3 regions of the Pseudobacter sp. genome follow, and region 2 is predicted to be linked to each of the others. Evidence: riboswitches for the same ligand, from Rfam matches in the RefSeq annotation. Region 2 holds a riboswitch; each other region holds the start of a gene.
What was found. A riboswitch is a leader RNA that binds a small molecule or an ion and turns the genes downstream of it on or off. The one in region 2 is predicted to bind S-adenosylmethionine.

Region 1: it holds a riboswitch for S-adenosylmethionine, as region 2 does, so the genes downstream of both, ACTHMC_RS05750 (RteC domain-containing protein) here and ACTHMC_RS27715 (SusC/RagA family TonB-linked outer membrane protein) in region 2, are expected to answer to the same signal.
Region 3: it holds a riboswitch for S-adenosylmethionine, as region 2 does, so the genes downstream of both, ACTHMC_RS26650 (trans-sulfuration enzyme family protein) here and ACTHMC_RS27715 (SusC/RagA family TonB-linked outer membrane protein) in region 2, are expected to answer to the same signal.

The regions. Positions count from the first base shown of each region.
Region 1 is NZ_JBQCGW010000059.1:1,908-6,088, reverse strand. It holds gene ilvA (threonine ammonia-lyase) at 1-1,051, shown strand, start outside; SAM riboswitch class I at 1,154-1,292, shown strand; gene ACTHMC_RS05750 (RteC domain-containing protein) at 1,603-2,181, shown strand; gene ACTHMC_RS05745 (RNA polymerase sigma-70 factor) at 2,311-2,874, shown strand; gene ACTHMC_RS05740 (FecR domain-containing protein) at 2,887-3,888, shown strand; gene ACTHMC_RS05735 (LA_2272 family surface repeat-containing protein) at 3,907-4,181, shown strand, end outside.
Region 2 is NZ_JBQCGW010000309.1:16,241-20,421, forward strand. It holds gene ACTHMC_RS27705 (FecR family protein) at 1-772, opposite strand, end outside; gene ACTHMC_RS27710 (RNA polymerase sigma factor) at 864-1,472, opposite strand; SAM riboswitch class I at 1,783-1,891, shown strand; gene ACTHMC_RS27715 (SusC/RagA family TonB-linked outer membrane protein) at 2,196-4,181, shown strand, end outside.
Region 3 is NZ_JBQCGW010000300.1:79,354-83,534, reverse strand. It holds gene ACTHMC_RS26660 (OmpA family protein) at 168-845, shown strand; gene ACTHMC_RS26655 (porin family protein) at 896-1,543, shown strand; SAM riboswitch class I at 1,647-1,763, shown strand; gene ACTHMC_RS26650 (trans-sulfuration enzyme family protein) at 2,008-3,198, shown strand; gene queF (preQ(1) synthase) at 3,208-3,648, shown strand; gene ACTHMC_RS26640 (homoserine dehydrogenase) at 3,686-4,181, shown strand, end outside.

The sequences.
Region 1 (4,181 bases), on a different contig from region 2:
TCCGGAGGAACTGTCCAAAGGTGTTGTCTGCGCCAGTGCCGGTAATCATGCCCAGGGCTTTGCCTTCTCCTGCAAAAGACTGAATGCAAAAGGTGTGGTGTTCATGCCCATCATTACTCCCAACCAGAAAGTCACCCAGACCAGGATGTTCGGGGAAGACAGCATTGAAGTGAGGCTGGTGGGAGATACATTCGACGACTGCGCTGCAGCTGCACGCGCATTCACAGCAGCCAATAACATGACCTTCATCCCTCCGTTTGACGATCTCCGGATCATCGAAGGCCAGGGCACTGTAGGCGTGGAGATCCTGGAAGACCAGAGTGATATCGATTATCTCTTTGTGCCCGTTGGCGGCGGCGGCCTCAGTGCCGGCGTTGGATCCTATTTCAAAACCTATTCTCCCAAAACAAAGATCATTGGCCTTGAGCCGGAAGGCGCGCCCAGTATGAAACGCGCGCTGGAAGCAGGTCACCCGGTGACGCTCGACAATATCGAAAGATTTGTGGATGGAGCTGCCGTGAAAAGGGTAGGAGATATCACCTTCGAACTCTGCCGCGAAGTGCTGAATGAAATGCACCTGGTGCCCGAAGGAAAGGTATGCTCCACCATCCTGAAATTGTACAATGAAGATGCGATTGTGGTGGAACCCGCAGGCGCATTGAGTATCGCTGCCCTGGATGATTATGCTGCACAGATCAAAGGCAAGACAGTTGTTTGTGTGGTAAGTGGCAGCAACAATGATATCGACCGGATGCAGGAGATCAAGGAGCGGAGCCTGCAGTATGAAGGGCTGAAGCATTACTTCCTCATCCGCTTTGCCCAGAGACCTGGCGCACTGAAGGAATTTGTGAATGATGTACTGGGACCGGAAGACGATATCACCCGCTTTGAATATTATCAGAAACACAATAAGGAAACCGGGCCCGCGTTGGTAGGTATAGAGTTGCGGAACCGTGCGGATTATGAGGCGTTGCTGCAGAAAATGCAGTTGTTTCAGATCAATTACACCGAGTTGAACAAGGATGATACGCTCTTCGGATATCTGGTGTAACAGGTTCGGTAATTAAGTGTAGTAGAAACACAATAAAAAAATATTCGGGCAAGTATATGTTGATAGGATAAGACTGTATATATTTGCCACGTTCTAAGGAATAACTTATCAAGAAAGGCAGAGGGAAACGGGCCCGATGACGCCTTGACAACCTTCCATCAGAGCAAACTTAATGCATCGTCGTTTGTAAAACTGATGGAAAAGGTGCCAATTCCTGCCCCTGAAAGGGGATAGATAAGTCAGAGTATAGCTTTCAAGAAAGACAATGCCTGTAACGGGCATTCCTATATAATTGAAGCTCATCTGACGTAAATCAGGTGAGCTTTTTTGTTTGCGCCTATCTCTGAAACCCAGTACTGGCGCTGCAAAGTAAAGTTTGTTTAATAGTAGATTTTCTCATGTGACCGTTTGGTCTAACCAGGGATTGTTTTTACTTTCCCTGCTTTTTTTTACTACAGTTTAGAGGACAGTTGTTGGAGTATTACACTTTGGTCAGGGTAATACATGTTACGAACGCAACATTGGCAGGAATTGCTTTAACTGTCTTAGCTATGAAAGAACAATATCGTCAACTGTATGAACAGATGCTGGTTGAGATGGATGACTGTGGTAAGCGGCATGATACCGAAAAGGAGCAGATCGAATGCTGTTTTCAAACTTGTGAACGAAACTGGAATGCCTTACTGGAATTGTTGAATCACCGTCAGTTCAGGTCTCTCCATGATGAGATCTGGTTCTTCAAAACGGTTAAACCTGCCTTTACCGGGATGCTGGAATATTATGCCCTGGTTTATAAGGCCACACTCTTTCATCCCGAATCCGGGAGCGACCTCCACGAGGTCCGTAATTTCTGGGAAAAGGAATTGCGTCATGCCGAAAAATTCCTCCGGGAAAACGAAGAAATCTACCAGTATTTCAAGACCGGCAATACGGAAATGGACGAAGTCTATTTTGTACGCGCAGCCCGTAACGCCACATCCACGATGCAGGCTTACCGGAGCCATACCGCTACCAATCCATTCAGGGCAAGCTCCTCGCACGACGGCCTCTTTGCCGCCATCCTGGCCCGGGATAAGTACCTCAACTATGTAAAAAGCAAGATAGAAGATGTTGAGTCCCAATCATTTTGATGTTGCCGCATTATTTTTTGTTCAAACTTATATGCTGCCATAGGGGTAAACCATTTTCCGGTTGTCATATATCCTAAAGGTCAATTGGGCGAAGCAGTTATATTTGGAGCCAGAACACAAAGTCTACGAATGGCAGTAACAGAAGCAGGTTCAACCCATCTGCTGGGAACGGCATTTGAGAAAGTTTTTAAAAGTCATTTTAAGAGCCTGCACTCTTATGCCTATACCATCGTTAAAGACGATATGGCTGCCGAAGAGATGGTCCAGAATGTATTCTGCAAGATCTGGGAAAGAAAAGGACAGCTGGATATAGAGACCTCCCTCACTGCCTACCTCTACAGGGCTGTTTACAATGAAAGCCTGAATTACATCAAACATCAGAAAGTGAAAATGGCCTATCAGGCGCATGCCACTTACCAGATGAACCAGCAACATACAGAAACTGCATCCAAAAAAATATTATTGGGCGACCTTGAACAGAACCTGAGGAAAGCGATGAGTGAGTTGCCTGAACAGTGCCGCACCATTTTCCAGATGAGCCGTTTTGAAGAGCTCAAGTACCAGGAGATAGCCAACAAACTGGGTATCTCCATCAAAACAGTAGAAAACCAGATGGGGAAGGCCTTGAAGTTGCTGCGCAGCAAACTGGTGGACTTCCTGCCTTTGTTATTGATAATCCTGACCAACCTCTAAAACGAAAACTGATTGAATGCCGAATTTTACAATATGAGCGATGACCTGCTGGTGAAATTCCTGCTGGATGAGGCTTCTGCCAGTGAGCGCCGTGAGGTGGAGCACTGGATAGATGCAGATCCGGAGCATCGGCAGTATTTTGAACAGTTCAAATTCATCTGGGACCGGAGCCAGGAACTGGCTGTTACAACCGAAGCGGATGAGAACGATGCCTGGAAACGCTTTCAGCAGCGGGTCTCGGGTGAGCAGGATATCCCGGTGATGACCGTGGTGAAACCTGTTCGCAAAAAATGGTATGATACCCGCGTGGCCGCTGCTGTGATCATGCTGGTGGGCGTTGCCGCTTTGCTGTATTATATCCTGGTGCCTTTCCGTAACAGTAACAGCAAGCAGGTGGTACTGGCCGCCACCGCTGAAGCAAAGGCGGAAACCCTGCCCGATGGCTCTGTTATTACACTCAACAGGAATTCATCCATTTCCTATGCGGCTGAATTCAAAGGAAATAAACGAAATGTAAAACTCAACGGGGAAGCCTTCTTCCAGGTGAAACCGGATATATCAAAACCCTTCATCGTTACCATCAATGATGTGACCATCACTGTACTGGGAACCAGCTTCAATGTAAAAAGTGCCAATGGAAAAACGGAAGTGATTGTGGAGAGCGGACTGGTGAAAGTGGAGCATGATTCAAAATCAGTGCAGCTGAAACAGAGAGAAAAACTGGAGATCGAAGCAAATGATTCTGCGCTCACCAAGGAACCGGTAACGGATCAGTTCTATAAATTCTACCGTACCCGCGAAATTGTCTGCGACAATACGCCGCTCTGGAAACTGGTGCAGGTGCTCAATGAAGCTTACAACGTAAATATCGTTATAGAAAATCCTGCCCTGAAAAGCCTCGAGATCGATGTTCCCTTTTATAATGTGCCTCTAGAAGAAGTATTGAATGTTATACAGGAAACATTTCCGCAGATAAACTTAAGTAAAAAGGATTCTCTCATCATCCTGAAATAGGCATAGTATAGCAGCAGCATGACAACAATAACCAATGTGAAAAAGAAAGGCCTTTGCGCTTTGTTCCTTCTTTTTTTTCTTTTCCTTTATCAGTCAGGTGTAGCACAGACGCCGCTGAACCGCATCGTTACGCTGGAAGTGAATCGCCAGCAACTGGCCCATGTACTGGAGATCCTGAGTAATAAGGCAAATTTTTATTTCTCATATAACAGTAATATACTCCGTAAGGACAGCCTGGTTACATTCAATGTGCAGAGCAGGTCTGTAGGTTATATTCTCAATACCCTTTTCAA
Region 2 (4,181 bases):
AATTGGTGCCCAAAACTTCCACCTTCATATCACCAACTGAGACCTCAAAAGGTTTGGCGGCATTCTTCGCCACTTCAAAATACGCTTCACCTGTGATCTCTACAGAGCGGGTTTTTCCGGAAAATCCAACAGGGAACCGGATAGAAGACCCCGCATTCAGCCATACCATACTTCCATCAGCAAGCACCAGCGAATAATCCCGTCCCACAGGTGTACGAATAGTATTGATGATATTTCCACCCACTCCGGGATCAGGTTGCACGTAACGCAGCGTGGTGCCATCTTTCCGGATAGTTACATTCCCTTCAATGGTCACAGGTCCCGTGGATGAATCATCAAGTATGATCTGCTTGCCATTTGCGAGCGTGAGCACAGCGCCAGCCCGGCCGGGCATCATATCCTGTACCTCCGGGGTTATTACCAGCGGCTTATCCTGCCGGTTGCTCATTTCATAGATACCGATACCTGCCAGTATCAGCAGACCGATGGATGCCGCAGCTGCATAGTGCAGCCACCTTTTCCGCTTCAGCGGGCCTGCAACAACTGTTGCTTTTCCCGAACGGACAATGGCCTGAAAGATCTCTTCAGCCTTTCCTTCCCGCTGGAGATACACAATTTCCTCCTCTTCGAAACAGGCTTCGAGAACCTCGTCCATTCCAGCTCCCTCCTTACTGTCGATCCATACCATCAACTGGTGCACCTCCTCGCCGGAGGCAGTTCCATCAATGTATTTTCTGATGAGCGACCCCAGCAACTTTTCGTCTTCTTTCATGGTAAGAAAATCAGTGATTAATTGGCCCGGAGTCTACCGGACCATGATAAGACGATGGTAATTCCAACTGGTATTACCGGATCCATAAAATTTATTGGATATTTTTTTCTGCCAGGAACATCAGTAACAGCACCAACAGGCCGGAGTGATGATAAGTGCTGAGATATTCCCTGATGGAATTCAATGCACGGGTAAGATGCACTTTCACCGTATTTTCAGAAAGTTTCAGTTCCCTGGCGATCTCATCCCGCTTCATCCCCTGTATCCTGCTCATTTCAAAAATGGTCCGCTGCTGAGGTGAGAGCTTACCTAACGCCTGTTGCAGGGCATTTGCAAGCTCTTTGTTCTGCAACAGGTCAGGAGAAACAGCCGTACTGTCCTGTTTGAGATATAGCAGTTCCTTCCGGGCAACCTGTTCCCGGGCAATTTTCCTCAACGCGTCTATAAAAAGATTCCGTGCTATCCGGTGAAGCCAGCCACTGAAGTGCTGAACATGTTGGAGCGAGTTGCGATTGGCCCATAACTTCATGAAAACTTCCTGCACTATTTCATCCGCTTTGTCTTCCGACTTTGTCAATTGAACAGCGAATGAATATATTTTCTCCCTGTAACGGTCATACAATTCGCGGAAAGCGATCTCATCGCCATCAGCTACTCTTTGCAGGAGCAATTCTTCTTCAGGGTGCAGTTTACTAGTCATTGTTAGGGCCCTAAAAATAAGGAAAATGAAATAATTGAATTTAAAATTGCAGAATGGAGGGTACATCCATCATCGACGTATCAGGCCCGGCAAGGCTTTCAGCGGGCAGTTCACACCAATTCATAAAATCCTTTACGCTTACTCCGCAACCTTTACCAGATAAGTTTGTTCAATTCAGCACCGCATTTCAACACTGCGATCATTGAATATGACCACTCAAAAATCTTTCAGGCAAACATTACCCTACTTTTTTGGTAGACTAACTTATGCTTTCTATATTTGCATCCTCAAACAACAGTTCTTTCACAACAACTTATCCAGAACAGACCGAGGGAAAGGCCCTTTGACGTCTTGGCAACCTGTACAAACCCATAGTATAAGGTGCTGATTCCTGCTCCTGAAAAGGAGAAAGATGAGGTAGTTGAATACTCCTGCATATCTGTTTACTTTCCATTGCATCGTTTTCTGGCTGATTGTTGTCTATTTAAAAGTCACACTGAAATGAAACATGTTTTTTTCCCGCTGCCCTCAATTTGCACAACACCCCTGAGCATGCAATACCGTTGTTGTTGCTGCTGTATGGGATAGGTTACCACCCATCTCAATAAAACACTAAGTAAAAAACTGACGCATCCCTAACGGGATTGCACAACCGCTGATATGCATAAAAAAGGCATAACACCGGAAAGGGATTATCATGTCTACTATTAATTCTACATACACATGTTTAAAAAAAATGTAACGCTCCTGCTGGCCCTACTCGTCAGCATCGGGCTATATGCACAAAAAAGGACCCTCCAGGGTGTTGTGATGACTGCTGAAAGCAAACAACCCCTCGAAGGGGCAACCATTACGCTGGGTAAAACCTCCGGTATCACCACCACTGATGCGCAGGGGAAATTCCAGCTGGAATTACCTGAAGGAAAAGGAGTGCTCTCCATCTCCTTTGTTGGAAGGGAGACCATTGAAGTGGATGTAAAATCTGATAACAATATCACCGTTTTACTGAAGGCTTCCAACTCCACCCTCGAAGAAGTGGTGGCCGTTGCCTATACCACTGTAAAGCGCTCGGGATATCCGGGAGCTGTCAGCGTGATCAGTTCAGACAAACTCAACAACAGGCTCACTCCCAACCTCACCAATGCCCTGCAGGGGCTTGCGCCGGGTATACAGACCACTTCCGCAAACGGACAGCCTGGTAATAGTTCCGCCATCCGCATCCGGGGCGTAGGTTCTATCAATGCTTCCAGCGCACCGCTCTTTGTGATCGACGGTGCCCCTTATGATGGCGACATCAATGCACTCGATCCCGCAGATATCGCCTCCGTGAGCATCCTGAAAGATGCCGCTGCCGCCAACCTTTACGGATCACGCGCCGCCAACGGCGTGATCATCATCACCACCAAACAGGGAAGAAAAGGAGAAGACATTGCCGTAAATGCAACGGTCAACCAGGGATGGAGCAGCCGCGCAACGAAAGACTACGACAAGATCGGCACCAACCAATACTTTGAACTCTACTGGGAAGCCCTCCGCAATAAAGCCCTCAGCAACGGCCAGACAGCAGCACAGGCTGCACAAACAGCTTCTGACCGCCTGGTTACGGATCTTGCCATCAACCCTTACGGCTCCGCATTTCCCAAACCCGTTGGCACAGACGGTAAACTGGTGGCAGGCGCTACCCCGCTCTGGAATGACGACTGGGAAGAAGCCATGCTGCAACCCGCAAAATATACACAGGCACAACTGAATATCAGCGGCGGTTCCGACAGAACCACCTATTATATAGGTACCGGTTATACGAATAATGAAGGCGCTTACCTGGGATCAGGTTTCAAACGCTATAACTTCAGGAGCAACCTCACCATCCAGGCTAAAAAATGGCTGAAAGCAGGATTGAACCTGAACGCAAGCTCCACTGAACAGGACTATCCCACTTCCTCCGATTCCAAACAGGCAAATGTGGTCCTGTTCGGAAGAACCATCCCCAGCTTTTACCCCATCTACCAGCGCAATGCTGATGGCAGTTACAAGCTGGACCCGATCACAGGTGAAGTTCAATACGATTACGGCGCATACAGGCCCAATGCAGCTTTACCACGCTACAACCTCATCGGTTCACAGCCGCTGAACAAATCACGCTACACACGCGAGAACGTATCAGCCAGAACCTTCCTCGAAGCCGAGATCATACACAACCTGAAAGTAAAGACCAGCTTTAACCTGGACTATATCAACTCCAATTCACATTTCTACACCAACCCACTGGTAGGTGAAGATGCCCAGATCGGAGGAACGGTGAGCAAAAGCAATACGCGCTTCCTCAGCTTCACCTTCAACAATATCGCTACCTACGATATCAATCTGCAATCAGGTCATCACCTGAACCTGCTGGCAGGACAGGAGTTCTACAAACTGGAGACCGGCGACCTCAGCGGCAGCAGACAGAAATTTGCACTGGCCGATCTCTATGAGCCCGTTGCCGCTTCACAGCTGAACGACTTCACCGGTACCTCCGATGAATACGCCAAACTCAGCTACTTCGGACAGGCACAGTACAACTATCTCGGAAAATATTTCGCAACGGCATCTATCCGCCGCGACGGCAGCAGCCGCTTTTCTCCTGACTCGCGCTGGGGTACCTTCTGGTCTGCAGGCGCCAGCTGGCGTTTGTCTGAAGAGGAGTTCCTTAAATCAGTGAACTGGCTC
Region 3 (4,181 bases), on a different contig from region 2:
AAAAATTGAAAAGGCAAGGATGAGTTTTCAAGATCAGGTGGATATTCTACTGTATGTAGTATTGCTAATTTTAATGAGTTTTGTGACCTCGTTTAGCCTGCTCTGAATAATTAGCGAACAATCAGTTCATTGGAAGTTTACCTTGATTTACATTTAAAAAAAAGTTTATGAAACAACTTAAAAACACCCTGACAGGAATTATGGCAGTATCTGTGATTTTAGCAGGCTGCAGCAGCATGAACAAAACACAAAAAGGAGCAGTAATCGGAACGGCCGGCGGCGCCGCAGTAGGTGCGGTGATCGGTAAAGCGGCAGGGAATACGGCACTGGGCGCCATCATCGGGGCCGCAGTGGGTGGTGTTACTGGTACTGTGATCGGAAAAAAAATGGACAAACAGGCATCTGAGATCAAGAACGAAGTACCCGGAGCCACCGTTGAGCGTGTAGGCGAAGGTATCGTTGTTGAGTTTGCAGATAAGAATGCAGTACTGTTTGGTTACGACAAAGCTGACCTGACTCCTTCAACAGAAGCAAGTCTGAAAAAGCTGGTTGCCATCCTGAAAGATTATCCTGATACCAATATCGAGGTTCAGGGCCACACAGACAGCAGGGGTACCGATGAGTACAATATGCAGCTGTCTCAGAGAAGAGCTACTTCAGTAGCTGGTTACCTCACCAGGAATGGTGTTGCAAGCGGACGTGTAACTACAAAAGGTTATGGCGAATCAGCTCCGGTTGCAACCAATGATACAGACGAAGGCCGCGCACAGAACCGTCGCGTTAACTTCCTGATCACAGCCAATGAGAAAATGAAGAATGAGGCTAAGAAAGAAGCAAATCAGTAATCATAAACAACCCTTAAAAACAAACCAATTCTTAAACAAAAACCAAGCAAATGAAAAGGAAATTTTTGGCTCTTAGCGCAATCTTAGCTCTGATGGCAGGTGCAGCGCAGGCACAGAACAAAACCACTTTTGGTGTTCGTGCAGGTGTAAACTTTCAGAATCTGACAGGTGAAGATGCAAGTGGCGATAAATACAATAACAAACTCAAAACCGGATTCAATGTTGGAGTGAATGCTGAAATTCCTCTTGCTGACGAGTTCTTCCTTCAGCCAGGTGTGCTTTTCAGCACCAAAGGCGCAAAACTGGAAGGTTCCGGTGACGTAAAAGCAAACATCGGCTATATTGAAGTTCCTGTTAACTTCCTCTACAAAGCTGACCTGGGTCAGGGCAAACTCCTGATGGGTGTGGGACCTTACGTAGGTATCGGCGTAACAGGCAAGTTTAAAGGTGATGACGGCGAAGCCGATATCAAATTCACGAACGATGCAAAAGCTGCTGATTACGTAGGTAAAGTTCCGATGAAACGTATCGACGCCGGTGGTAACCTGCTGTTCGGGTACGAGTTCGCCAGCAAATTCTCTGTTCAACTCAATGCCCAGTTAGGCATGCTCAATCTCGCCCCGAAATTCGAGGGAGAAAAGCCTGAAGGCAAAACCAAGAATACCGGTTTCGGTGTTTCTGTAGGATACAGATTCTAAACGGTCTCTTTTCCGCCGTTATTATAGGCCTGGAAACTCCGGTTTCCAGGTTTTTTTGTTTATATCAGATTGCTGATTATCTTTGCACCAGTTCTTTTTACATCTCTTATCAAGAAAGGCAGAGGGAAATGGCCCGATGAAGCCTTGACAACCTATTCTCCGTTTACAAAAACAGAGGAAAAGGTGCCAATACCACCGCTTAACAGCGGACTGATAAGTCAGATAATAGCTTCAAACAATACGCCTTCAAAACATATTGAAAAGCTCTTCCTGACTATCGGAAGAGTTTTTTTTTGCCCCTGCAGGAAAGCTTGCCAGCCTCCGCAGCCGCGCAGAACAACTCTCCCGATCGTTTTCCACTCTTGATAATGGCTGTCGCAGAACACTGTTTAATCACAATCATCAACGATGGTGCGCACTGAAAAAAACACATTCATCAGCACTCATCACAAAAACTGTTTATCATGCAAGCGACAACACAACTCATTCACAGCATTCCCGTTGATCCGTTGACCGGAGCTGTATCAGTACCTATCTATCAGACCTCCACCTTTGTGCAGGAAGCACCGGGTGTGAACAAAGGCTATGATTATGCACGCAGTGGCAATCCCACGCGCGCCACACTGGAAACTCTCATCGCTCAGCTCGAAGGCGGCTCCACAGGCCTCGCATTCGCATCAGGCCTCGCAGCCATCGATGCCGTTGCCAAACTCCTTAAAACAGGCGATGAGATCGTGGCGGTAGATGATATCTATGGCGGCGCTTACCGCCTCTTTACACAGGTGTATGCACAGTTTGGCGTAAAGATCAATTTTGTGGACACAACCGATCCCGAAAAAGTATTCAACGCCATCACGCCCAATACCAAACTGATCTGGCTGGAAACACCCACCAATCCAACACTGAAGATCTCAGACATTCAGGCCATCGCTAAAATCGCAAAGGCCAGTAATTGTTGGCTCTGTGTAGACAATACCTTCGCCACTCCTGCCCTGCAGCAGCCCCTGCTCCTCGGAGCAGACATCGTGGTGCATTCCGCCACCAAGTATCTCGGCGGCCACAGTGATCTCATTGCAGGCCTCGTTGTAACCAAAGACCCCGAGCTCGGAGCAAGGATCAAATTCTTTCAGAATGCAACAGGTAATATCCTCGGGCCATTCGACAGCTGGCTGGTGATCCGCGGCATCGAAACGCTGCACCTGCGCCTCCGTCAGCATTGTGAGAGCGCACTCACCATCGCCAAATTCCTGGAGCAGCATCCTGCCGTTGATAAAGTATATTATCCCGGACTGGCTTCCCACCCCAACCATGAGGTGGCGAAAAAACAATCCAAAGGATTCGGTGGCATCGTGAGTTTCTCGCTGAAGGCCGATCATATCGATGCAGCCACTGCACTGGTAACTTCCACACAGCTCTTCAAACTGGCAGAAAGCCTTGGAGGCATCAAGAGCCTCGTGAGCCACCCCGCCAGCATGACGCATAAATCCATCCCCGCTGAAAAGCGCCAGGCGGCGGGTGTTTCAGACAGTCTCATCAGGCTCAGCCTTGGCCTGGAAGACGTACAGGACCTGATCAGCGACCTTGAACAGGCATTCAATACAAGCGCAGCCAAACTGGAAAAAATCAACACAGGCAAGCAAACAATTGCCTGTTAAGCCAAGTATATGAGCACAGAAGTTTTAAAAACGTACAAAGACATAGACCGTAGCATTTTGAAAGGTATCCCGAACCCTACAGACCAGGCGTACGAGATAAAGATCAAGATCCCGGAATTCACATTCCTCGGTGTTAAAGAGCAACCGGACTTTGCCGTGATCTACCTCACCTTCTACCCCGGAAAGAAAGTGATAGAACTGAAATCACTCAAGCAATACATCTTCCAGTTGCGCAATATCGTTGCTTCCTATGAGCGGCTGATCAATATCATTTATGATGATCTCCAGGCAGCTTACGAGCCAACGCGAATGCGCCTCGTAATGATCTGCAACCCCAGGGGTGGCATCAGTTCCAAACTGACCATCGATTCTGACTGGAAGATCCGCGGCGGCAATGAGTCCTTCAATGACTGGAAGCTCATTGAAGACGAATGGGAAGTAACCATGTAACGATATCAAATCAACTATCAATATATAATCATCAACGATGGACGCACATAAGCAACTGACGATCGGCTTATTCGGTTTTGGTGTAGTAGGCGAAGGACTTTATAAAGTGCTTCAGCAGACACCATCTCTGAAAGCCAGCATAAAGAAAGTCTGTATCAAGAACCCCGGAAAGAAACGCAACGCACCAGATTCTCTGTTCACTACGGATAAAGATGTTCTGCTGAACGACCCCGAGATCAATGTGATCGTGGAAGTGATCAATGAATCAGAGAATGCATTCAATATTGTTTCCACTGCCCTGAAGAACGGAAAGGATGTGGTGAGCGCCAGCAAGAAAATGATTGCTGAGCACCTGCCCGAACTGCTGGAACTGCAGAAACAAACAGACCGCTCCTTCCTCTGCGAAGCCGCCGCCTGTGCGTCTATCCCCGTGATCCGCAACCTGGAAGAGTATTACGACAATGACCTCCTCCACTCTATCAAAGCCATCGTGAACGGTTCCACCAATTTCATCCTCACCAAAATGTTCGAGG